One region of the Kosakonia sp. Marseille-Q7440 genome, then DNA from elsewhere that is predicted to be linked to it. Evidence: predicted binding sites of a transcription regulator. Region 1 holds the regulator's gene; each other region holds the start of a gene.

Region 1 (7,952 bases):
AAGCTCGGCGGCGCTGGCGGATGGTGCGGTAGAGTCCGGCGAGTAGGGCACATTGCGCATCAGCTCGAGGTAGCAGTTAAGCTGCTCGGTCAGCTGCTCGCGCGTCAGCGAGCGCTGGCGCGAAGCCAGCAGCGCCGTACAGCAGAGGTTCATGGCGTTCGCCGCACCGGCGTTATTGATGCGAACCATCAGATCGGCAGCGATGCTGTTAACCGTCGGCGTCAGCCATGCCGGGCGGATCGCTTCAATCGGATCGATCGATTCACGCCACTCCGGCACATGGTGGTTCAGGTAGTTCATCAGCGGGATCGGCTCGCCGAAGTTCACATAGCCCTGACCGAGATTACGCAGCTTGCTGAGGCCGCGCAGCATCTGCAGCAGGCTCTCTTTCTCTTTCGTCGCGCCGCGCAGCTCTTTGGCGTAGGTGCCGACCTCCATCACATGCTCGTAACCGATATAGATCGGTACCAGCGTGATCGGGCGCGTGCCGCCGCGCAGCATAGCCTGGATAGTCATCGACAGGGTACCGGTTTTCGGATCGAGCAGACGCCCGGTGCGCGAGCGGCCGCCCTCAACGAAATACTCCACCGAATAACCACGGCTGAAGAGCTCGCCCAGATATTCACGGAACACCGTCGAGTAGAGCTTGTTGCCTTTAAAGGTACGGCGAATAAAGAAGGCGCCAAGACGGCGGAAAATCGGGCCGGCGGGCCAGAAGTTGAGGTTGATCCCGGCCGCAATATGCGGCGGCACCAGACCCTGATGGTAAAGCACATAGGAGAGCAGCAGGTAGTCCATGTGGCTGCGGTGGCAGGGCACATAAACAATTTCATGGCCTTCGTGCGCCAGCTGGCGTACGCGCTCGGCGTTGTGCACGTTGATCCCCTGATAGAGCCGGTTCCACGTAAAGCCGAGGATACGGTCGGTCAGGCGAATCATCTCGTACGAGAAGTTAGCGGCAATCTCTTCCATCAGCGCGATAGCGTTCTGCTGCGCCTTATCGTGGGAGATCTTTTTGCTGCGCGCTTCATCTTCCACCGCACGGGCAATCGCTTTAGACGACAAAAGCTTATTGAAGAGATCCTGGCGCGCCGGCAGACGTGGGCCAACGGCGGCCAGACGCTGACGGGCGAAGTGCATACGCGCCACGCGCGCCAGTTTCTGCGCGATGATCTTATCCGTACCATGTTCGGTCGCCATGCGGCGCAGCGAAACCGGCGGGGAGAAGCGCACAAAGCTGTCGCGGCCAAGCCACGAAACAGCGAAGAATTTCTGCACACCGTTGAGCATGCGCAACGGCGGGTTGATTTCACCCTTTTCACGCCCCGGCGAGCGGCCAAACATCACCGATACCGGCACCATCTGCACATCCAGATCGGGATGGCTGCGGTGTAAATCCAGATAGTCGTGGAACAGTTTGATCGACTCTTCTTTCGGCGTGTAATAGGTGAATACGCGCGGGCCGCCGTGAATAAACACGTAGCGTGGCAGCAGCGCGCCATCGATCTCCAGCGGTTCGAGGGGATCGGGTAATTCATGCACCAGGCACTGCTCGCGCAAGGTCATTAAGTCAGCCTTTGAGTTGTAAGGCAGCACGTACATAATAGGACGTGATGTGTCGAGCCCCAGTTCCTGTGCAGGTTCTGCGGGGATCGATTTACTTTTTACCAGCACGCTTAATGGTAAGTTCAGTAATTTGTAGTAAATTCGTGGCCAGCCGGACATAAAGGGTGTAAAGCCTCTGGTTATTAATAGTGCCATTGCGCCGCAAGAATATCAGAAAGCACGCATAATTTCTGTGGTACCGCTGCGTGTACCACTACTCATTGACGCTTAATAGTTAAAAAGGTTCTTTTCATGGCCAATAATACCACCGGTTTTATCCGGATCATTAAAGCCGCAGGATATTCGTGGAAAGGCGTCCGCGCAGCCTGGATTAATGAAGCTGCATTTCGCCAGGAGGGCGTCGCCGTTGTCCTGGCTATTATTATCGCTGCATTTTTGGATATTGATGTCATCACTCGCGTCCTGCTTATTGGCTCGGTCACGCTGGTGATGATTGTCGAAATCCTCAACAGCGCTATCGAAGCGGTTGTGGACCGTATCGGCTCTGAGTTCCATGAGCTTTCCGGCCGGGCAAAAGATATGGGCTCGGCAGCGGTGCTGATGACAATCTTACTGGCGGTCTTTACCTGGGTCTCGCTTCTTTGGTCACATTTTCGATAGCGTTTCCATAATTCTATAACACTCTGGATTTTTGCTTAAATGTGGTTTCAAAATCGCCGTTGACTGTATATACTCACAGCATAACTGTATATACACCCAGGGGGCGGGATGAAAGCATTAACGGCCAGGCAGCAAGAGGTGTTCGATCTGATTCGCGATCGCATCACCCAAACCGGTATGCCACCGACGCGTGCGGAAATCGCACAGCAATTGGGGTTCCGTTCCCCAAATGCAGCCGAAGAACACCTTAAAGCGCTGGCGCGCAAAGGGGTGATCGAAATCGTATCTGGTGCATCGCGCGGTCTGCGCCTGCTTCTGGAAGAAGAGAACGATATTGGTCTGCCGCTGATCGGTCGCGTCGCTGCGGGTGAGCCGCTGCTGGCACAGCAGCATATCGAAAGCCACTATCAGGTCGATCCGAATCTCTTTAAACCGCATGCTGACTTCCTGCTGCGCGTTAGCGGGATGTCGATGAAAGATATCGGTATTATGGACGGCGATCTGCTGGCGGTGCATAAAACCCAGGATGCGCGTAATGGCCAGGTTATCGTGGCCCGTATCGAAGATGAAGTGACGGTGAAGCGCCTGAAAAAACATGGCAATACCGTTGAGCTGCTGGCAGAAAACAGCGACTTTTCCCCGATTGTGGTCGATCTGCGCAAGCAGAACTTCACCATTGAAGGGCTGGCAGTCGGCGTGATCCGTAACGGTGAATGGCTGTAACGCCTCTTTTCTCTGCTGTGGCGCCCTGTTACGCGCCGCAGCGCCACGCTTCCTACCTTTAACGACGCTTACGCTATGCCGCTGTTAACCGCATCCGATAAAGCTTTGTGGCGGCTTGCGCTGCCGATGATTTTATCCAATATCACCGTTCCCCTGCTGGGATTAGTTGATACGGCGGTGATTGGTCATCTGGATAGTCCCGTCTACCTTGGCGGCGTGGCGATTGGCGCAACGGCAACCAGCTTCCTCTTTATGCTGCTGCTGTTTCTGCGTATGAGCACCACCGGGCTGACCGCCCAGGCATTTGGTGCGAAAAATCCTTCTGCACTCTCACGTGCGCTCGTCCAGCCTCTGCTGCTGGCGCTCGGCGCAGGGGTTGTCATTGCGCTGTTACGCACGCCGCTTATCGACCTGGCGCTGCATATTACCGGCGGCAGCGAGGCGGTGCTGGAGCAGGCCCGGCGCTTCCTTGCCATTCGCTGGCTTAGCGCGCCCGCCTCGCTGGGCAATATGGTGCTGCTTGGCTGGCTGCTCGGCGTGCAGTATGCCCGTGCACCGGTGATACTGCTGGTGGTCGGCAACCTCTTCAATATCGTTCTCGATCTCTGGCTGGTGATGGGCCTGCATATGAATGTGCAGGGCGCTGCGCTCGCCACGGTTATCGCGGAATATGTCACCTTCTTTATCGGCTTGTTGATGGTGTGGCAGGTTTTACGCCGACAGGCTATCTCGCTCGTGATGCTGAAATCCGCCTGGCGCGGCGGCGTTCGCCGTTTGCTGGCGCTCAATCGCGATATCATGCTGCGCTCGCTGCTGCTGCAACTCTGCTTTGGATCCATCACCGTGCTGGGTGCGCGTCTTGGCAGCGAAACGGTCGCCGCCAACGCGGTGCTGATGATGTTCCTCACTTTTACCGCCTACGCGCTGGACGGCTTTGCCTATGCCGTTGAAGCCCACTCCGGCCAGGCTTACGGCGCGCGCGATAGCAGCCAGTTGCTGCACGTCTGGCGCGCGGCCTGTCGGCAGGCAGGGTTTGTGGCGCTCGCTTTTGCCCTTAGCTACGCGCTGGCGGGCAGCACGATTATTGCGCTACTGACCTCCATTCCTGAACTGCAGGCGGTTGCCGGACACTATCTCATCTGGCAGGTGGTACTGCCGCTGGTGGGGGTGTGGTGCTATTTGCTCGACGGCATGTTTGTGGGTGCAACGCGCGCGGCTGAAATGCGTAACAGTATGGCGGTTGCCGCTGCCGGTTTTGGCCTGACCCTGCTGACGGTGCCGTGGCTTGGCAACCACGGTTTATGGCTCTCTCTGGGCGTTTTCCTTGCGCTGCGCGGCATTACGCTGGCGCTGATCTGGCGTCATCACTGGCGCAACGGCAGCTGGTTTGCCAATGCCGACAATGCATGAAGATCTGCGGCTTCGTCTGGCATCTATGGTTAAAGATTCCGAATAAAAAACCGAACGCCGAATCCTTATCTACAATAATTAATACGTTCAGCACGCAAGAACGTCATTTTAACCGAACGATAAGGAGTCAATTATGAACAAAGACGAAGTCGGCGGTAACTGGAAACAGTTTAAAGGCACTGTTAAAGAGAAATGGGGCAAATTGACCGATGACGACATGACCGTCATTGAAGGTAAACGTGACCAGCTGGTAGGTAAAATCCAGGAGCGTTACGGTTACGCGAAAGACGAAGCGGAGAAGGAAGTTACGGATTGGGAAACTCGTAACGAATACCGCTGGTAGCCAACACTTCCCCCTCAAGTGTATTAACCCTCACAGGCTACCCTGCCCGTAGGTACAAGGATGTACCTCCCTAATCCCTTCATCTTTCACGTTTTATCGGCGTTGGCTGCATTCGCTCACATAGGTCACATACTTATGTATGCTCCCTATGATTCACTCATTTGCCGCCTTGCTAAAACGCGAAATCTTTTGGGATTACTTTCTGAAACAGAAACAGAAACAGAAACAGAAACAGAAAAAGAAAAGTAAAAATCTCTAACGCGGTTTCTTCTTCACCTGCAGGCTGTGATCGTGCTGGCAATGGTCGTGATGACGGCAGGCTTCGACTTCCACGCAGGCAGCGCATAAACCGTGGGCTTCAATCACGTTATGGCGCAGGGCAAAGCCCATCTTCGCTGCCAGCGCGTGCATAATATCTTCCACGCCTTCCGCCTGCTCCTCTTTAACCGCGCCGCAGCGGTCGCAGATAAACATCGCAGAAGTGTGCGTCGGCTGATCGAAGAGATGGCACAGCACGTAACTGTTCGTGGACTCCACCTTGTGCACAAAACCCTGCTCAAGCAGAAAATCGAGCGCGCGATAAACCGTGGGCGGCTTCGCCTGGGGTTCGCTTTCCCGCAGCAGGTCGAGCAGATCGTAGGCGCTGATGGCGCTCTTTTGCAGGCTCAGCAAACGTAAAACTTCCAGACGCTGTGGAGTCAGGCGCACGTTGCGCTGCGCGCACAGCTTTTCAGCCTGCACTAACATCTCTTGCGAAGTGGTCTTATCCATAGGCGCTCTCGGGTTGGTGAAAAGATGAAGCTTCACACTTTACCATGTCCTGCCTGAAACGCCGAGACCGCCAACTTTAAAGACACTTTCGGAACTTTCCTTCCCGAAACGGTTTTCCTCTTCTATAAATAGTGAGTGCCATCACTATAAATATGAACCGGCCGCCCTGAGCGTTCGGAAGAGGTAGTGCCTTTTTCTACTGTTATTCACAGCAATATAAATTCCTGTTTGTGCGCAAACTAACAGGCTTAAATACTCATCTGGCTACGAGAACATACTGTGAAAATAAATGCGAAACTTTCGGTGGTCGCCATTGCTGTCTCCTTTTTTATGGCAAATCAGGCGGGAGCAGCCAATACATGGGCAGAAGCGCGTAACGATGCAATGGGTGGAACGGGCGTCGCATCGGCAAACTATGGCAGTGGAGCACTGATCAACCCGGCGTTGCTGGCGAAGGGGCAACCGGAAGATGATGTCACCATTATTCTGCCAAGCGTACAGGCACAAATTTCAGATAAGGACAATCTGCGCGACGAAATTGATTACATCAATGACAAAGTCGATCAGTATAAAGATGTCGTCGATAATCTGACGGCGCGGGATATTATTACCAACCCGTTTGGCACCATCGATCAATTCCAGAATGCGGCCAAAGATTTGGGTGACGAGCTGGTTAAGCTGCGTGGCAAAACCGCGCAGGCAAAAGCGGCAGCCGGTATTGCGGTCAGCATCCCTAACGATGTGCTCTCTGCGGCTTTCGTGACCAAAGCCTACGCCCACGCGCGCGTAAGCTCCAATATCGATCAGCAGGATATTGATTACCTGCGCAGCATTCAAAACAGCGATGCCGTTGCGGTGCGTGAAGCGCTGGGCGCGGCGCTGTCGCCAAATGGCAGCGATGAGATCACCCGTAACCTGAACTCCACCGCTTCCGGGCGTGGCGCGATTGTTACCGACTTTGGCGTGGCGCTGGCACACCAGTTTGACGCGGGCGGCATTCCGCTCTCCGTTGGCGTAACGCCGAAGCTGCAAAAAGTGTGGGTCTACAACTACACGGCGTCGATTTATGACTACGACAGCGATGACTGGAACAGCAGCCGCTACCGCCGCGATGACACCGGCTTCAACGTTGACGTGGGCCTGGCCGCCGACCTCAATGAAAACGTGACGCTCGGTTTGACCGGTCAGAACCTGATCTCGCGTAACATTGACACTCAGGACGCCATCATCCGTAACGGCAGAACGGGCGAAGTGCGTAACTACAAAGATACCTACCAGATTAGCCCGATCGTCACCGCCGGTGCCGCCTGGCATAACGAGCTGGTAACGCTGAGTGCTGACGGCGATCTGACTGAAACCAAAGGCTTTAAGAGCGAGAAGAACTCACAGTATGTCGGCGTCGGGGCTGAAGTGCGTCCGCTTAACTGGCTGGCCGTGCGTGCCGGTTACCGCGCTGATGTGAAAGGCGATGATAAAGATGTCTTCACCGCTGGTGTTGGCTTCTCGCCGTTCAACCGCGTTCATCTCGATCTGATGGGGCTGGTGGGCGAAGATGAAACCTGGGGTGCTGGTGCGCAGCTGAGCCTGACATTCTAAGGATTAACCGGAGGCGCTGCGCCTCCGGTTTTGCCTGTGCTATAGTAGCGCCCCTTTTTCTTTTGATGTTCAAATAATCGCCATGCTGCCAGAAAAACCGTCCTCAACATTTCCCGCTCATCGTTTCTCGATTGCCCCGATGCTCGACTGGACGGACAGGCACTGCCGCTACTTCCTGCGTCTGCTGTCGCGCCACACGCTGCTCTATACTGAGATGGTGACCACCGGGGCGATTATTCACGGCAAAGGCGATTACCTGGCCTACAGCGACGAAGAGCATCCGGTGGCGTTGCAGCTCGGCGGCAGCGATCCGGCGCAGCTGGCTCACTGTGCGAAGCTTGCTGAAGCGCGCGGCTATGATGAAATCAACCTCAACGTCGGCTGCCCTTCTGACCGCGTGCAGAATGGCCGTTTCGGCGCCTGCCTGATGGGTGAAGCGCAGCTGGTGGCGGACTGCATTAAAGCGATGCGCGACGTTGTCTCTATTCCGGTGACGGTTAAAACCCGTATCGGCATTGATGAGCAGGATAGCTATGAATTCCTCTGCGACTTTATTGGCACCGTAGCCGGTAAAGGCGAGTGCGAAAGCTTCACGATCCACGCCCGCAAAGCCTGGCTTTCTGGCCTTAGCCCGAAAGAGAACCGCGAAATTCCGCCGCTCGATTATCCGCGTGTCTATCAGCTAAAACGCGACTTCCCGCACCTGATGATGTCGATCAACGGCGGCATCAAATCGCTGGAAGAGGCGAAAGCGCATCTCGAACATATGGATGGCGTGATGGTCGGGCGCGAAGCCTACCAGAACCCCGGCATCCTCGCCTCGGTGGACAGAGAGATTTTTGGCGTCGATACGCCGGATGCCGACCCGGTGGCAGTAGTGCGC
Region 2 (7,952 bases), 1.2 Mb from region 1:
CTGGCCCACGCCGGGCTTGATTACTACAACCACAACCTCGACACCTCGCCGGAGTTCTACGGCAACATCATCACCACCCGCACCTACCAGGAGCGTCTCGACACGCTGGATAAAGTGCGCGATGCCGGGATCAAAGTCTGCTCCGGCGGCATTGTCGGGCTGGGCGAAACCGTCACCGATCGCGCCGGGCTGCTGATGCAGCTCGCCAATCTGCCAACACCGCCGGAGAGCGTGCCGATCAACATGCTGGTGAAGGTGAAAGGCACGCCGCTGGCGGATAACGACGATGTCGACGCCTTTGATTTTATTCGCACCATCGCCGTGGCGCGCATCATGATGCCCACTTCCTACGTTCGCCTTTCGGCCGGGCGCGAGCAGATGAACGAGCAGACCCAGGCGATGTGCTTTATGGCGGGGGCCAACTCTATCTTCTACGGCTGCAAACTGCTGACCACGCCAAACCCGGAAGAGGATAAAGATCTGCTTCTGTTCCAGAAACTGGGTCTCAATCCGCAGCAGACCCAGGTGCTGAATGGCGATAACGAACAGCAACAGGAGATTGAGCAGCAACTGCTTCACGCCGACACGGAACAGTACTACAACGCGGCGACCCTATGAACTGGCAGCAGCGAATCGAAGCCGCGCTCAGCGAACGGCGCGCGGCAGATGCCCTGCGCCGTCGTATCACCGTTGAGCAGGGTGCCGGGCGCTGGTTAACCCTTGAGGGCGAGCGTTTTTGCAACTTCGCCAGTAATGACTACCTCGGTTTAAGCCAGCATCCGCAGGTGATTGCCGCCTGGCAGCAGGGCGCGGCGCAGTATGGCGTCGGCAGCGGCGGTTCGGGCCATGTTGTTGGCCATACGGCTGCGCATCATCAACTTGAGCGCGAACTGGCGCAGTGGCTCGGTTACGACCGCGCGCTGCTCTTTATCTCCGGTTTTGCCGCCAATCAGGCCACCATTGCGGCGCTCACCGGCAAAGAGGATCGCATCGTCGCCGACAAGCTGAGCCACGCCTCGCTGCTGGAAGCGGCCGCCCTCAGCCCGGCGCAATTGCGCCGTTTTGCCCACAATGATGTCGGGCAGCTGGCGAGCCTGCTGAGCAAACCGCTCAGCGGGCAGCAGCTGGTGGTCACCGAAGGGATCTTCAGCATGGATGGCGACAGCGCACCGCTGGCGGCGATTGCCGATGCCGCGCGTGAGGCGCAGGCATGGCTGATGGTGGATGATGCCCACGGCATCGGCGTGCTTGGCGAGCAGGGGCGCGGCAGTTGCCATTTGCAGGGGGTGAAGCCTGACATTCTGGTGGTCACCTTCGGCAAAGGTTTCGGCGTCAGCGGCGCGGCGGTACTTTGCAGCGAAGCGGTTGCCGATTACCTCGTGCAGTTCGCCCGCCATCTTATCTACAGCACTGCGATGCCCCCCGCGCAGGCGGTGGCGCTCAGCGCCGCGCTCGATGTGATCCGCTCTGCTGAAGGCGACGCGCGCCGTGCGCAGCTGGCAGCGCTGATTGGCCGTTTTCGTGACGGCGTGCGCGGGCTGGATCTGGCAGTGACGGATTCGCACAGCGCCATTCAGCCACTGATTGTTGGCGACAACAGCCGCGCGCTGCGCCTCGCCCACACTCTGCGCCAGCAGGGGCTATTTGCAACTGCCCTCCGCCCACCAACGGTGCCGCCGGGCACGGCGCGTTTGCGCCTGACCTTAACCGCCGCGCATCAGCCAGAGGATATCGACAGGTTGCTGGAGGCGCTGCATGGCGGTGAATAAACAGGCGGTGGCCGCCGCCTTTGGTCGCGCGGCTCAAAGCTACGCGCGACACGATGAGTTACAGCGGCTCAGCGCCGACTGTTTGCTGGCGCAGCTGGGCGACATTAATCCTGCGCGGGTGATTGACGCTGGCTGCGGGCCTGGAGCGATGAGCCGCTACTGGCGCGCGCAAGGCTGCGATGTCACGGCGCTCGATCTCTCGCCCGCTATGCTGGCAGAAGCCCGCCAGCAGCAGAGCGCCGCGCGTTATGTCACCGGCGATATCGAAGCGCTGCCACTGGCAGACGCGACCTTTTCGCTGGCGTGGAGCAACCTCGCGGTGCAGTGGTGCGACGATCTGCGCCAGGCAGTGAGCGAACTGCGCCGCGTCACCGAACCGGGCGGGCATATCGCTTTTACCACGCTGGCAGACGGCTCGTTACCGGAGCTGAACCAGGCCTGGCGCGCGCTGGACAGCTTGCCCCACGCCAACCGCTTTCTGCCCGCAACGGAGATTGAGCAGGCGCTGCGCGACTGGCCGCTGCGCTGCGGCATTGACACCGTCACCCTGTGGTTTGCCGATGCCGCCAGCGCCCTGCGATCCCTTAAAGGGATTGGTGCCACCCATCTGCATGCTGGTCGCCAGCAGGGGCTGACGCGCGGCAAGTTGCAGCGCTTACAGGAAGCCTGGCCGCAACAGCAGGGCAAGTTCCCGCTGACCTATCAACTTTTCTGGGGAGTGATAACCCGTGACTGAACGCTATTTTGTGACCGGAACCGATACCGAAGTGGGTAAAACCGTGGCGAGCTGCGCCTTGTTGCAGGCGGCGAACCTGCGCGGGCTGCGCAGTGCGGGCTATAAACCGGTCGCCTCCGGCAGCGAGATGACCCCCGATGGGCTGCGCAACAGCGATGCGCTGGCGTTGCAGCGCCACAGCAGTTTGCTGCTCACCTATAAGACAGTTAACCCGTATACCTTTGCCGAGCCGACCTCGCCGCACATTGTTAGCGCCGACCTGAATCAGCCGATAGAGGCGGAAGTGATGTCAGCCGGTTTACGCCAGCTGGAGCAGCAGGCCGACTGGCTGCTGGTGGAAGGGGCAGGGGGCTGGTTTACGCCGCTCTCGCCGACGCTGACCTTTGCCGACTGGGCCACCGCAGAGCGCCTGCCGGTGATTCTGGTGGTTGGCGTCAAGCTTGGCTGCATCAACCATGCGATGTTGACCGCCCAGGCAGTGCAGCAGGCAGGCTTGAGGCTGGCAGGGTGGATCGCTAATGATGTGGTCAAGCCGGGTAAACGCCACCAGGAGTATATGGCGACGCTGCAACGCGTGCTGCCCGCGCCGCTGATCGGTGAGATCCCGTGGCTGGCGGATGCGCCGGAAACCGCCGCAACCGGCCACTATCTCGATCTCAGCGTACTGACTCCGGCGACATCCAGTGCGCCAGCAAAGGATCATCTAACTGCCTGATATCGCCCCCGGCCACGCGCCGCCCGCGGTGCAGCAGGCAGAAACGATCCGCTACCCGGCGGATCAGCGACAGCTGCTGCTCCGCCAGCAAGATCGACATGCCAAACTCCTGATTGAGCCGCACGATCAAATTCCCCAGTTTATGGATAAACGCCTGGCCGAGGCCGCGCGTCGGTTCATCGAGGATCAACAACCGTGGGCGCGTTACCAGCGCCCGCGCCATCGACAGCTGCTGCTGGTTATCCTCCGACAGCGTCGCACCACGCTGCTGGCGTAGCCCATACAGCTCCGGGAAGAGATCGAAGATCTCGCGGCTCAGGCTCTGGCCTGCGTCACCGGCGGCGCGCATCGCCACATGCAGATTCTCCTCCACCGTCAGCTGCGAAAAAATGCGCCTGTCCTGCGGCACATAGCCGATGCCAACCGCGCTGCGGTGCTCGGCCTGCAGTGTCAGCAGATCGCGCGGCGGCGCGCCCGCATCCTGCCAGATCATGCTGCCGCTCTCCACCGGCAGGTTGCCGGTAATGCAGTTCACCAGCGTGGTTTTTCCCATACCCGGCAGCCCGACCAGCGAGGTGCAGAGGCCGGGGGCTAACTCCAGATCGATATCCCATAACGTATGTTGGTCGCCGTAATAGTGGTTCACCGCATGTAAGCTCAACATGATCCGCTCCTTGTTCCCATCAGGTATGACTGCTTTTCACTACGGTCAACTGCAAAAGGCTTGCCAGAACGTGAAAAGGGCATTTTTTTCGGAGACGGCTGAGAAAGCGTGCGAAAAAAACGTGATGGCGCGCAAACCCAGGTAAAAATTCTGCACTTTGCCAGTGCTTACCGCAGCGGCTGGTGGTGCAACGGCGGGGGAAATTGTGAGAAGGATCCCAGGCGGATCCTGCGCATCGTTAGCCGATAATTGTCGAAAAGAGTCGATAAAAAATTTTTCCCGCACCCTTTTTGCCGCAGAGGGGGTGTTTGGCGAGGGGCGGGGGGTATGGGCTGGCGGCAGTTATCCACTATTCCTGTGGATAACCTTGTGTATTAGAGTTAGAAAACGTGTGGCAAGCGAGAGGCGGCGCGGCCTGCGCATGAATTGGTGTGAAACCCGCCTTTTTAATATTTTCTTTTTTAATCAAACGTTTAAATAAAAGCAATGGGTGTAAGAAAAGTGTCACCGACTGCCATAAAAGCGTCAAACATCATCTTGACAAATGTTAAAAGGGCAAAAATTCTGGGGATAACCTTTAACGCGAGGTTTAATCGCTTACCGATCGTCCAATCGCAGCCACAATGCGATGTTTTGCACTGCGGTAGATGAGATCGGCTTGCCTGCTACTGTTTTTTCATCCAGTATCTTCGGTTGGCAAAAATGCGCATGGTGAGTAAACTGTCTTACCTGCCCCACTCCTCATCAGGTGCCATTCATGAGTAAACCGTTCAAACTGAATTCCGCTTTTCGCCCCTCCGGCGATCAGCCTGAAGCAATCCGTCGCCTCAAGGAAGGGCTGGAAGACGGGCTCGCGCACCAGACGTTGCTCGGGGTAACCGGTTCAGGGAAGACGTTCACCGTGGCTAATGTGATTGCCGATCTGCAACGCCCAACCATGGTGCTGGCACCCAACAAGACGCTGGCCGCGCAGCTCTATGGCGAGATGAAAGAGTTCTTCCCGGATAACGCGGTAGAGTATTTCGTCTCCTACTACGACTACTATCAGCCGGAAGCCTATGTACCCAGCTCGGACACCTTTATCGAGAAGGATGCGTCGGTTAACGAACATATCGAGCAGATGCGTCTCTCGGCCACCAAAGCGCTGCTGGAGCGGCGAGATGTGGTCGTGGTGGCATCGGTCTCCGCCATCTACGGTCTGGGCGATCCTGACCTCTACCTGAAGATGATGCTGCACCTCACCAATGGCATGATCATCGATCAGCGCGCGATCCTGCGCCGGCTGGCGGAGTTGCAGTACACCCGTAACGACCAGGCGTTCCAGCGCGGCACCTTCCGCGTGCGCGGCGAAGTGATTGATATCTTCCCGGCGGAGTCGGACGATCTGGCGCTGCGCGTTGAGCTGTTTGACGAAGAGGTTGAGCGCCTGTCGCTCTTCGATCCGCTGACCGGCCATATTGAATCCGTCATTCAGCGTTTTACCATCTACCCGAAAACCCACTACGTGACGCCGCGCGAGCGCATCGTGCAGGCGATGGAAGAGATCAAAGTCGAGCTGGCGGAGCGGCGGAAGTTTCTGCTGGAGAACAATAAACTGCTGGAAGAGCAGCGTATTACCCAGCGCACGCAGTTCGATCTGGAGATGATGAACGAGCTGGGCTACTGCTCCGGCATCGAAAACTACTCGCGCTACCTCTCCGGGCGCGGGCCGGGCGAAGCGCCGCCAACGCTGTTTGACTATCTGCCTGCCGATGGGCTGCTGGTGGTCGATGAATCCCACGTCACCATTCCGCAAATCGGCGGCATGTATCGCGGCGACCGGGCGCGTAAAGAGACGCTGGTGGAGTATGGTTTCCGTCTGCCGTCGGCGCTCGATAACCGCCCGATGAAGTTTGAAGAGTTCGAAGCCCTGGCCCCGCAGACCATCTACGTCTCCGCGACGCCGGGCAACTACGAGCTGGAGAAATCGGGCGAAGAGGTGATCGATCAGGTGGTACGCCCAACCGGCCTGCTGGATCCGATTATCGAAGTGCGCCCGGTGGCGACCCAGGTCGACGATCTGCTGTCCGAGATCCGCAAGCGCGTCGAGATCAACGAGCGCGTGCTGGTGACCACCCTGACCAAACGCATGGCAGAAGATTTGACCGAATATCTGGTCGAGCACGGCGCGAAGGTGCGCTACCTGCACTCCGATATCGACACCGTCGAGCGTATGGAGATTATCCGCGACCTGCGTCTTGGTGAGTTCGATGTGCTGGTCGGCATCAACTTGCTGCGTGAGGGGCTGGATATGCCGGAAGTCTCGCTGGTTGCCATTCTCGATGCGGATAAAGAGGGCTTCCTGCGCTCCGAACGCTCGCTTATCCAGACCATTGGTCGTGCGGCGCGTAACGTCAACGGCAAAGCGATTCTCTACGGCGATAAGATCACGCCGTCGATGGCGAAAGCGATTGGCGAAACGGAGCGCCGCCGCGAGAAGCAGCAGAGCTACAACGAAGAGCACGGCATTACGCCGCAGGGGCTCAACAAGAAGGTGGTGGATATTCTGGCGCTGGGCCAGGGGCTGGCGAAAACCAAAGCCAAAGGGCGCGGCAAGTCCCGCTCGCCGGTGGAGGCAGATGCATCCGATCTGGGCCTGACGCCGAAAGCGCTGCAACAGAAAATTCATGAACTGGAAGGGCAGATGATGCAGCATGCGCAGAATCTGGAGTTTGAAGAGGCGGCGAAGGTGCGCGATCAGCTTCATCAACTGCGCGAGCTGTTTATTGTCGCCTCTTAATGTTGACTTAACATAGCCCTGTCACACTCTCCTCAGTTTTCGTGGAGGAGAGCGTGATGCAACAAATTACCGTTCGTGAGTGTTTTGCCGTCGCCTGCGCGCTGGCGGTAGTGCTCGGTTTTACCCATTTTTGGCTGCTGAGCTACTGATCGTCCCCCGGTCGGGCGCGCTGAATTTGACCCACGCCCGCACCCCATTTTGTGTCAGCCGATTGTGCAGGAAAAACTGCGCGTCATGCAGTTGCGCGATACGCGTGACGATACTTAAGCCGAGACCGGCACCGCCGTAACGGCTGTCCATTCTGACAAACGCTTTGCTCAGCTCGCCGCTGCGGCTCTCATCAATTCCCGGTCCTTCATCTTCTACCGCCAGCACCGGCGTTTCCGCCTGCTCCAGCCGTACAGCGATCGTGCTGCCGACCGGGCTGTAGCGATGGGCATTCTCCACCAGGTTACGCACCAGCAGTCGCAGCAGGGTGGCATCGCCCGCTACCGCCATTCCTTCGCCGTCAACCGGCATCACCAGACGCTGGTCGCGCGCCGCCAGCATGGTGCGCAGCTCCTCTTCCATTGGCTGCACCACATCACTTAATAACGTCACTTGCTGATAGGTACCGGCGGAAAAAGATTGCCCCACCCGCGCTAAAAGCAGCAGCTGGGCGATATTTTCTGTCATCTGATCGAGACGCTGCACCAGCGGCTCGACCTGCATGCCGCTGCTTTTTGCCATCAGTTCAAGGTGCAGACGCAGCCCGGCAAGCGGTGTTCGCAGCTCATGGGCGACATCGGCGGTAAAGAGCCGTTCGCGGTCGAGGGTCAAGGTCAGGCGCGAGACCAGATCGTTAATCGCTGAGGTGACCGCCTCCACTTCGCTGACGCTCTGATCGAGAGTGATAGGCTGCAAATTATTTGGCGTGCGCTTATTCAGCTCCTGCTGGAGTTCGGAGAGCGGGCGGGTGATCGCTTTTACCGCCTGCATGCAGAGCAGCAGCGCGAGGCCGATAATCAGCAGGCTGGGCACCAGCAGGCTCGCCACCGCTTCACGCACTTCATGCTCAATATGTTTGCGGTTGTTGTGGTTGTGGATCGCCGTCTGCACCAGCAGCTGGATCTGCTCTTCGCTCTCATGCCAGAGCCAGAAGACGCTGACCAGTTGGCAGAAGAGCAGAATGCCGCCGATGGTCAGCAGCAGCCGGCGGCGCAGGCTCCAGTGACGAAAGTCGAACATCGCCATCACTCAGGCCGCTCTTGCGGTGCCACCAGCATATAGCCGAAGCCGCGCACGGTGCG
Region 3 (7,952 bases), on a different contig from region 1:
GCGGTGGTTGCCAATCTGCTGATCCCGAAACTGCCTGCGGCGCGTCCCGGTCGCTCGTGGCGCTTTGGGCCGATGACCGCCAGCTTCTTCAGCGCCTGCAAAAGCCTGTGGCAGAACGGGGAGACCCGCTTCTCGCTGGTGGGTACCAGCCTCTTCTGGGGTGCGGGCGTGACGCTGCGTTTCCTGCTGGTGCTGTGGGTGCCGGTAGCGCTCGGCCTGACGGATAACGCCACGCCGACCTACCTCAACGCGATGGTTGCTGTCGGCATTGTGGTGGGGGCCGGGCTGGCGGCGAAGCTGGTAACACTTGAGAAGGTCTCCCGCTGTATGCCTGCCGGGGTGCTGATTGGTATCGCCGTGGTGATCTTCTCGCTACAACACGCTCTGCTGCCTGCTTATGGCGTGCTGATGCTGATTGGCGTGCTTGGCGGTTTCTTCGTGGTGCCGCTCAACGCGCTGTTGCAGGCGATTGGCAAGGAGTCCGTCGGTGCGGGCAACGCCATTGCCGTGCAGAACCTCGGTGAAAACACCGCCATGCTGCTGATGCTGGGGCTCTACTCACTGGCCATCAAAGTGGGCGTGCCGGTGGTGGGAACCGGTATCGGGTTTGGGGTGCTGTTTGCACTGGCGATTGCGGCGCTGTGGATCTGGCAGCGCCGCCGGTAACATTTACGGAGCGGGGTAGGTGTAGACCTGATGCACCGCCTCGATCTCCGCGATCACCTCATCGCTCAAATCCAGATGCAGGCTCTCAACGTTGGTTTTCAACTGCTCCATCGTCGTCGCGCCCAGCAGGGTGCTGGCGACGAAGGGCTGACGGCGCACGAAGGCCAGCGCCATCTGCGCCGGATCGAGATTGTGCCGTTTCGCAATATCGACATAGGCCGCTACCGCTTTTTGTGACTGCTCGCTGCTGTAACGGGTAAAACGGCTGAACAGCGTGTTGCGCGCGCCTGCCGGTTTCGCTCCGTTCAGGTATTTGCCGGTCAGCGTACCAAACGCCAGGCAGGAGTAGGCCAGCAGTTCAACGCCCTCATACTGGCTCACTTCCGCCAGACCTACTTCAAAGCTGCGGTTCAGCAAGCTGTAGGGGTTCTGGATCGTCACAATGCGCGGCAGTTCGTGCTTCTCCGCCAGTTGCAGGTAGCGCATCACGCCAAACGCTGTTTCGTTGGAGACGCCAATATAGCGAATTTTACCGGCGCGCTGGCACTCGGTTAGGGCTTCCAGCGTTTCCAGCAAGGTGATGACCGGCGCGCTTTCAACCCAGCTGTAGCCCAGCTTGCCAAAGCAGTTGGTCTGGCGCTGCGGCCAGTGAACCTGGTAGAGATCGAGATAATCGGTTTGCAGGCGCTTGAGGCTTTCATCAAGCGCGGCGCGGATATTTTTGCGATCGAGTGCCTGGTTGGGGCGGATGCCGCTATCGCTGTTGCGGCTCGGGCCGCTCACTTTCGAGGCGATAACCAGTTTTTCGCGGTTGTTGCGCTTCGCCAGCCAGTTGCCGACGTAGGTCTCCGTCAGGCCCTGGGTTTCCGGGCGCGGAGGGACGGGGTACATCTCTGCGACATCAATCAGGTTAATGCCCTGGCTGACCGCGTAATCAAGCTGTGCATGGGCGTCGGCTTCGCTGTTTTGTTCACCAAACGTCATTGTGCCCAGCCCGAGGGTGCTTATTTCAAGCGAACTGTGGGGGATACGGTGATAGTGCATAGCCGGCTTCCTTAAACAAACATGCCACGTCAGCTGCGCTGACAAAGGAATATAACCATGGCAGAGGGGAAGCAAAAGGGAAAGGAAAAAATGGATTAAAGGCCAGCAGGTTACTGACCTTTATAGGGAATTTTTAGCGCTCAATAATCTGGGATACGTCATCGCGGTTAATCTGCATTTTGTTGCCCTGCTGATCGTGATAGCTCACCAGACCGGTGTCATCATCAATCTGCGGCTTACCGTCCGTCAGAATCATTCTGCCGTCTTTGGTCGACATCACATAATCGCTGCTGCAACCGCTGACCGCGCATACCAGCCCGACCGCGGAAATAATCACTGCCCACTTCTTCATCGTTCGTATCCTCTCGGCTTTTCCTCACAGAAGTGTAGTAATAACGTGCCCTTATGCGATGAAAAAGCGGGATTATCCGAAAATTATTGCTGAGAGGGCGCAAACCTCCAGTCAAGCCGTTATAAAACGGGCGCGTTGCGTTGGGTCCTGGCCGCGCTCTAATGAGCAGCGAAGCGCGGTGTTTTAGCCGCTAAAAACTGACTAAGTCGATAACGCGAAATGGCGCGCAAGCAGCGCGCGGGTAAAGTTCTTTTTCAGATAAAAACCGCGCGGCAGGGTGAGAATCGGCTCACCGTGCTCGCCGATGGCTTCGGTTAACGCTTTACTGTTGGCCGCTTTCGGGCGCAGCTGGAGTACTTCGCCATGACGGGCGGTAATGCGCGTGACCTGGCCGAGCACGATCAGATCCATTAACTCTTCCCAGTCCTGGCGCAACTGCTGCTCCTCATCGGCGTCCGGGCTCCAGAGCAGCGGCGATCCCACCCGACGTTCAGCAAGCGGAATGGTGCGCGATCCCTCGACAGGTACCCATAAGACGCGTTTGAGCTTATGGCGGACATGGCTGGTTTCCCACACCACACCCGTGTTGCCGGTCAGCGGCGCTACGCAGACAAAGGTGGTTTCCAGCGGACCGCCCAGCGGATCTATCGGGATGGTCTTTAGCTCGACGCCCAGCGCCGCGAAATCCTGCTCCGGCTTACTGCCCGCGCTCGCCCCCAGCCAGCGCTCCAGCAGCACGCCGATCCACCCTTTATCGCGCTTCAGATCGCGCGGCGTCGGCATGCCGGCCAGTTCAGCCAGCTCGCCTAACGTATAGCCTGCCAGCCGCTGCGCCTGCGCCAGCAGCTGCGCTTCGGTTTCGGGTGGAGAGGTGAGAGGGGCGATTACACACATGCTAAAACCTTTTGGTTAAAAAATAGACAGCAGTTTTCCACCGCACGGCAGAAGTTTATCGTGTTCAGGGAAAAAAGAGCAATGCAATGATTTATAAGCTAATTTAGCAGAGCGCTTTGCGTGTTGCGCAACAGGCCGCGAGGTTTTCCAAATCTGGTCACTGACAATGAACAGGATCTTACACCCTGTTATCCACAGAAAAGTGGGATAAGTGGGAATAACCACGACTACTGTTTCCATTTACAGCCTTGACGCGGGAGCAAAATCGAATTTTTGCACAAAATGTGCCTAACTTAGTGGCATAATCTGTGGATAAATTCGGCTCTGCTCGATCTTTCATCAACGCCAGGATCCTAAGCGTGACGATCGTCACAAAACGGCGGATGGGCGGGGTGTTTGATGCACTAAACCAATGAATTACGAAGAGTAATTTTTTGCGCATCTTAAGCCATTATTCAGACTACTCTGGGTTTTCCCTGGGTAATTCCATACTTCTTCACAACTCTATCCACAGAAAAGGTGAATAAAACCCCTCGGCATGATGCGGGTCTGTTTATAAGTGTGATGATAACTGTGAGTTATTCAATTGTTATTCGTTTATCTCCCTGTCATAGAGTGGTTTACCGTTTTCCGGGAGTGTGAAACAATCGCTTTATTCAGGTTTATTTTGAGGTAGTCCGGTGATTGATGACGATGGCTACCGCCCAAATGTGGGAATCGTAATCTGTAATCGACAGGGTCAGGTCATGTGGGCCAAACGCTTCGGACAGCACTCATGGCAGTTTCCCCAGGGGGGAATCAATCCTGGAGAATCCCCGGAGCAGGCCATGTACCGGGAGCTGTTCGAGGAAGTGGGCTTAAGTCGTAAAGATGTTCGTATCCTTGCTTCTACCCGTAACTGGTTGCGTTACAAGTTACCGAAACGTTTGGTGCGTTGGGACACAAAGCCGGTTTGCATCGGCCAGAAACAGAAATGGTTTCTTTTGCAGTTGATGAGCAACGACAGCGATATCAATATGCAAACCAGCAGTACACCCGAGTTTGATGGCTGGCGTTGGGTGAGCTACTGGTATCCTGTTCGCCAGGTTGTGTCGTTTAAACGCGACGTCTACCGGCGGGTGATGAAAGAGTTTGCAGCCGCTGTGCTGGCGCTTCAGGAGACCCCTGCGAAGCCGCAAAGCGCGCCTGCCTGGCGACGGAAACGAGGTTAAGCCACCCACATTATGCTCACCCGACTGCGAGAGATTGTTGAGAAAGTTGCCAGCGCGCCACGTCTTAACGAAGCGCTGGAGATACTGGTTACCGACGTTTGTCTGGCGATGGAAACCGAAGTATGTTCGGTCTATCTCGCAGATCACGACAGGCGCTGTTTCTATCTTATGGCGACGCGCGGTTTGAAAAAGCCGCGCGGCCGCACTGTTACGCTCGCATTCGATCAAGGTATCGTCGGCCTGGTAGGCAGGCTGGCGGAGCCTATCAACCTTGCCGACGCGCAAAAGCACCCCAGCTTTAAATTTATCCCCTCGGTGAAAGAGGAGCGGTTTCGCGCCTTTCTTGGTGTACCGATCATTCAGCGCCGCCAGCTGCTTGGCGTACTGGTGGTGCAGCAGCGCGAAATTCGCCAGTACGATGAGAGCGAAGAGTCCTTCCTTGTTACCCTCGCCACCCAGATGGCGGGTATTCTTTCCCAGTCTCAGCTAACCGCCCTGTTCGGCCAGTATCGTCAGACGCGTATTCGTGCGCTGCCTGCCTCGTCCGGCGTGGCGATTGCTGAAGGGTGGATGGATCAAACGCTGCCGTTGATGGAACAGGTTTACCCGGCTTCAACGCTGGATACCTCCCTTGAGCGGGAGAGGTTAACGACCGCGCTGGAAGAGGCGGCGAATGAGTTTCGTCGCTACAGCAAACGCTTCTCCGCCGGCGCGCAAAAAGAGACGGCAGCGATCTTTGACCTCTATTCGCACCTGCTCTCCGATGCGCGTCTTCGCCGCGAGCTGTTTGAAGAGGTCGATCGCGGAGTGGTCGCCGAATGGGCGGTAAAAACCGTTATTGAGAGCTTTGCCGCGCAGTTTGCCGCTCTCAGTGATGGCTACCTGAAAGAGCGCGCGGGTGATCTGCGCGCCCTCGGCCAGCGCCTGCTGTTCCATCTCGATGACAATATTCAGGGGCCGAATAGCTGGCCTGAACGCTTCGTGCTGGTGGCAGACGAACTCTCTGCAACGACGCTTGCCGAATTGCCTCACGACAGGCTGGCGGGCGTGGTGGTGCGCGATGGTGCTTCCAACTCTCATGCCGCGATTATGGTGCGCGCGCTGGGTATTCCTACGGTTATGGGGGCGGATATTCAGCCTTCGGCGCTGCATCGGCGGACGCTAATCGTTGATGGCTATCGCGGCGAGCTGCTGGTCGATCCTGAACCGGTACTGCTGCAGGAGTACCAGCGTCTTATCACGGAAGAGAATGAGTTAAGCCGTCTTGCCGAAGATGACGTTAACCTCGAAGCCCGCTTAAGCAGCGGCGAGCGGGTTAAAGTGATGCTCAACGCCGGGTTAAGCCCTGCCCACGAAGAGAAGCTGGGCAAGCGAATCGACGGCATTGGGCTCTACCGCACCGAAATTCCTTTTATGTTGCAGAGCGGTTTCCCCTCCGAAGAGGAGCAGGTGGCGCAGTATCAGGGCATGTTGCAGATGTTCAACGATAAGCCTGTGACGCTGCGTACGCTGGATGTCGGCGCCGACAAGCAGCTGCCCTATATGCCCATCAGCGAAGAGAACCCTTGCCTTGGCTGGCGCGGCATTCGTATTACCCTCGATCAGCCGGAGATCTTCCTGATCCAGGTGCGCGCAATGCTGCGGGCAAACGCCGCAACCGGCAACCTCAGCATCCTGCTGCCGATGATCACCAGCATTGATGAGGTCGATGAGGCGCGCAGGCTGATAGAGCGTGCCGGGCGGGAAGTGGAAGAGATGATCGGTTATGCCATCCCGAAACCGCGTATCGGCGTGATGCTGGAAGTGCCCTCGATGGTGTTTATGCTGTCGCACCTGGTTAACCGCGTCGATTTTATCTCTGTCGGCACCAATGACTTAACCCAGTACATTCTTGCTGTCGATCGTAACAATACCCGTGTAGCGAATATGTATGACAGCCTGCACCCGGCGGTGCTGCGCGCGCTGGCGATGATTTCAGGCGAGGCTGAACGGCTGGGGATCGATCTCTGTTTATGTGGCGAAATGGCCGGCGATCCGATGTGCGTCGCGCTGCTGATTGGCATGGGCTACCGGCATCTTTCCATGAATGGTCGCTCGGTGGCGCGTATTAAATATTTGCTGCGCCGCATTGATTGCGAAGAGGTTCAGGCGCTGGCGCAGCGCGCGCTGGAATCCCAGCTGACAACCGAAGTGCGCCACCAGATTGCCGCCTTTATGGAGCGACGTGGCCTCGGCGGGCTGATCCGCGGCGGGATTTAAGCGGCGGTTTAGTATGCCCGCAGAACTGGCCTTTCGGCTCCGCAGGCAATATGCCTGATGGCGGCTTCGCCTTATCAGGCCTACCAGGGCAGACCTTCTTCGTTGGCCGGATAAGCGTTGTTTTGTAGGCCGGATAAGCGCAGTGCCATCCGGCAGAGGTTACGCCCCGTGCTTTGCCGTTCGTAGGCCGGATAAGCGCCAGCGCCATCCGGCAGAGGTTACGCACCGGGCTTAGCCTTTCGTAGGCTGGATAAGCGCCAGCGCCATCCGGCAGAAGTTACGCACCGGGCTTAGCCTTTCGTAGGCCGGATAAGCGCAGCGCCAGCCGGCAGAAATTACGCACGGGGTTTAGCCGTTCGTAGGCCGGATAAGCGCAGCGCCATCCGGCAGAGGTTACGCCCCGGGCTTTGCCGTTCGTAGGCCGGATAAGCGTAGCGCCATCCGGCAAGCGCTCGGCACGGAATCTCCGGCCTGTGCCGTTTCGTTTATACATAACTTTTACAACATAGCGGCAACCTGCCTGGTGTGCCTTATGCTATGATTCGCAGCTTTGGAGCGGCCGCCAGGCGCGACCGCGTCGGTGTACCGCTGTCCACTTTCGGCGGAATAACAACAAGTTGTGGTGACAGATGAACAGTGGCTATCTGCATTTTCCGGATTTTGATCCGGTGATTTTCTCCATCGGACCCGTATCCCTGCACTGGTACGGTCTGATGTATCTGGTCGGTTTTGTTTTCGCTATGTGGCTGGCAACACGCCGGGCTAACCGCCCGAACAGCGGCTGGACCAAAAACGAAGTTGAAAACCTGCTCTACGCAGGCTTCCTCGGGGTGTTCCTCGGTGGTCGTCTCGGCTACGTGCTGTTCTACAATTTCCCGCTCTTCCTCGACGATCCGCTCTATCTCTTCCGTGTATGGGACGGCGGCATGTCCTTCCACGGCGGCTTAATCGGCGTGATCGTGGTGATGATCATCTTCGCTAAACGCACCAAACGCAGCTTCTTCCAGGTCGCAGACTTTATCGCGCCGCTGATCCCGTTTGGCCTCGGCGCGGGTCGCCTGGGTAACTTCATTAACGGCGAGCTCTGGGGCCGTGTCGATCCCTCCTTCAAATACACCATGCTGTTCCCTGGCTCGCGTGCGGAAGATATGGCGCTTCTGCCTTCTCATCCGGAGTGGCAATCGATTTTTGATACCTACGGCGTTTTGCCGCGCCACATGTCCCAGCTCTATGAGCTGGCGCTGGAAGGTGTGGTGCTGTTTATCATTCTTAACCTCTTTATCCGTAAACCTCGCCCGACCGGCGCGGTCTCCGGCCTGTTCCTGATTGGCTACGGCGCGTTCCGTATCATCGTTGAGTTCTTCCGCCAGCCCGACGCCCAGTTTACCGGCGAGTGGGTGCAGTACATCAGCATGGGGCAGATCCTCTCCATTCCGATGATTATTGCAGGCGCCATCATGATGATCTGGGCGTACCGCCATCGTTCGCCGCAACACGTTTCCTGAGGAACCATGAAACAGTATTTA

Evidence for each region. The regulator LexA, encoded in region 1, represses DNA repair genes until DNA is damaged. The targets are predictions, from matches to a motif close to TNCTGTATGTACATACAGNA.
Region 2: the regulator LexA is predicted to act here: its motif matches at 4,551-4,570, upstream of uvrB (excinuclease ABC subunit UvrB).
Region 3: the regulator LexA is predicted to act here: its motif matches at 3,185-3,204, upstream of mutH (DNA mismatch repair endonuclease MutH).

The regions. Positions count from the first base shown of each region.
Region 1 covers NZ_CBCPLT010000001.1:84,812-92,763, forward strand. Annotated here, with positions in the region: gene plsB (glycerol-3-phosphate 1-O-acyltransferase PlsB) at 1-1,725, opposite strand, end outside; gene ACWPW2_RS00390 (diacylglycerol kinase) at 1,858-2,226, shown strand; gene lexA (transcriptional repressor LexA) at 2,335-2,949, shown strand; gene dinF (MATE family efflux transporter DinF) at 3,025-4,359, shown strand; gene ACWPW2_RS00405 (CsbD family protein) at 4,493-4,702, shown strand; gene zur (zinc uptake transcriptional repressor Zur) at 4,958-5,473, opposite strand; gene traF (conjugal transfer protein TraF) at 5,804-7,069, shown strand; gene dusA (tRNA dihydrouridine(20/20a) synthase DusA) at 7,152-7,952, shown strand, end outside.
Region 2 covers NZ_CBCPLT010000001.1:1,241,776-1,249,727, forward strand. Annotated here, with positions in the region: gene bioB (biotin synthase BioB) at 1-618, shown strand, start outside; gene bioF (8-amino-7-oxononanoate synthase) at 615-1,769, shown strand; gene bioC (malonyl-ACP O-methyltransferase BioC) at 1,756-2,505, shown strand; gene bioD (dethiobiotin synthase) at 2,498-3,220, shown strand; gene ACWPW2_RS05665 (ABC transporter ATP-binding protein) at 3,162-3,884, opposite strand; gene ACWPW2_RS05670 (hypothetical protein) at 3,993-4,133, shown strand; gene uvrB (excinuclease ABC subunit UvrB) at 4,642-6,663, shown strand; gene pmrB (two-component system sensor histidine kinase PmrB) at 6,784-7,896, opposite strand; gene pmrA (two-component system response regulator PmrA) at 7,896-7,952, opposite strand, start outside.
Region 3 covers NZ_CBCPLT010000002.1:1,035,376-1,043,327, forward strand. Annotated here, with positions in the region: gene lplT (lysophospholipid transporter LplT) at 1-666, shown strand, start outside; gene ACWPW2_RS18695 (NADP(H)-dependent aldo-keto reductase) at 670-1,710, opposite strand; gene ACWPW2_RS18700 (YgdI/YgdR family lipoprotein) at 1,844-2,062, opposite strand; gene mutH (DNA mismatch repair endonuclease MutH) at 2,264-2,956, opposite strand; gene rppH (RNA pyrophosphohydrolase) at 3,637-4,167, shown strand; gene ptsP (phosphoenolpyruvate--protein phosphotransferase) at 4,180-6,426, shown strand; gene lgt (prolipoprotein diacylglyceryl transferase) at 7,056-7,931, shown strand; gene thyA (thymidylate synthase) at 7,938-7,952, shown strand, end outside.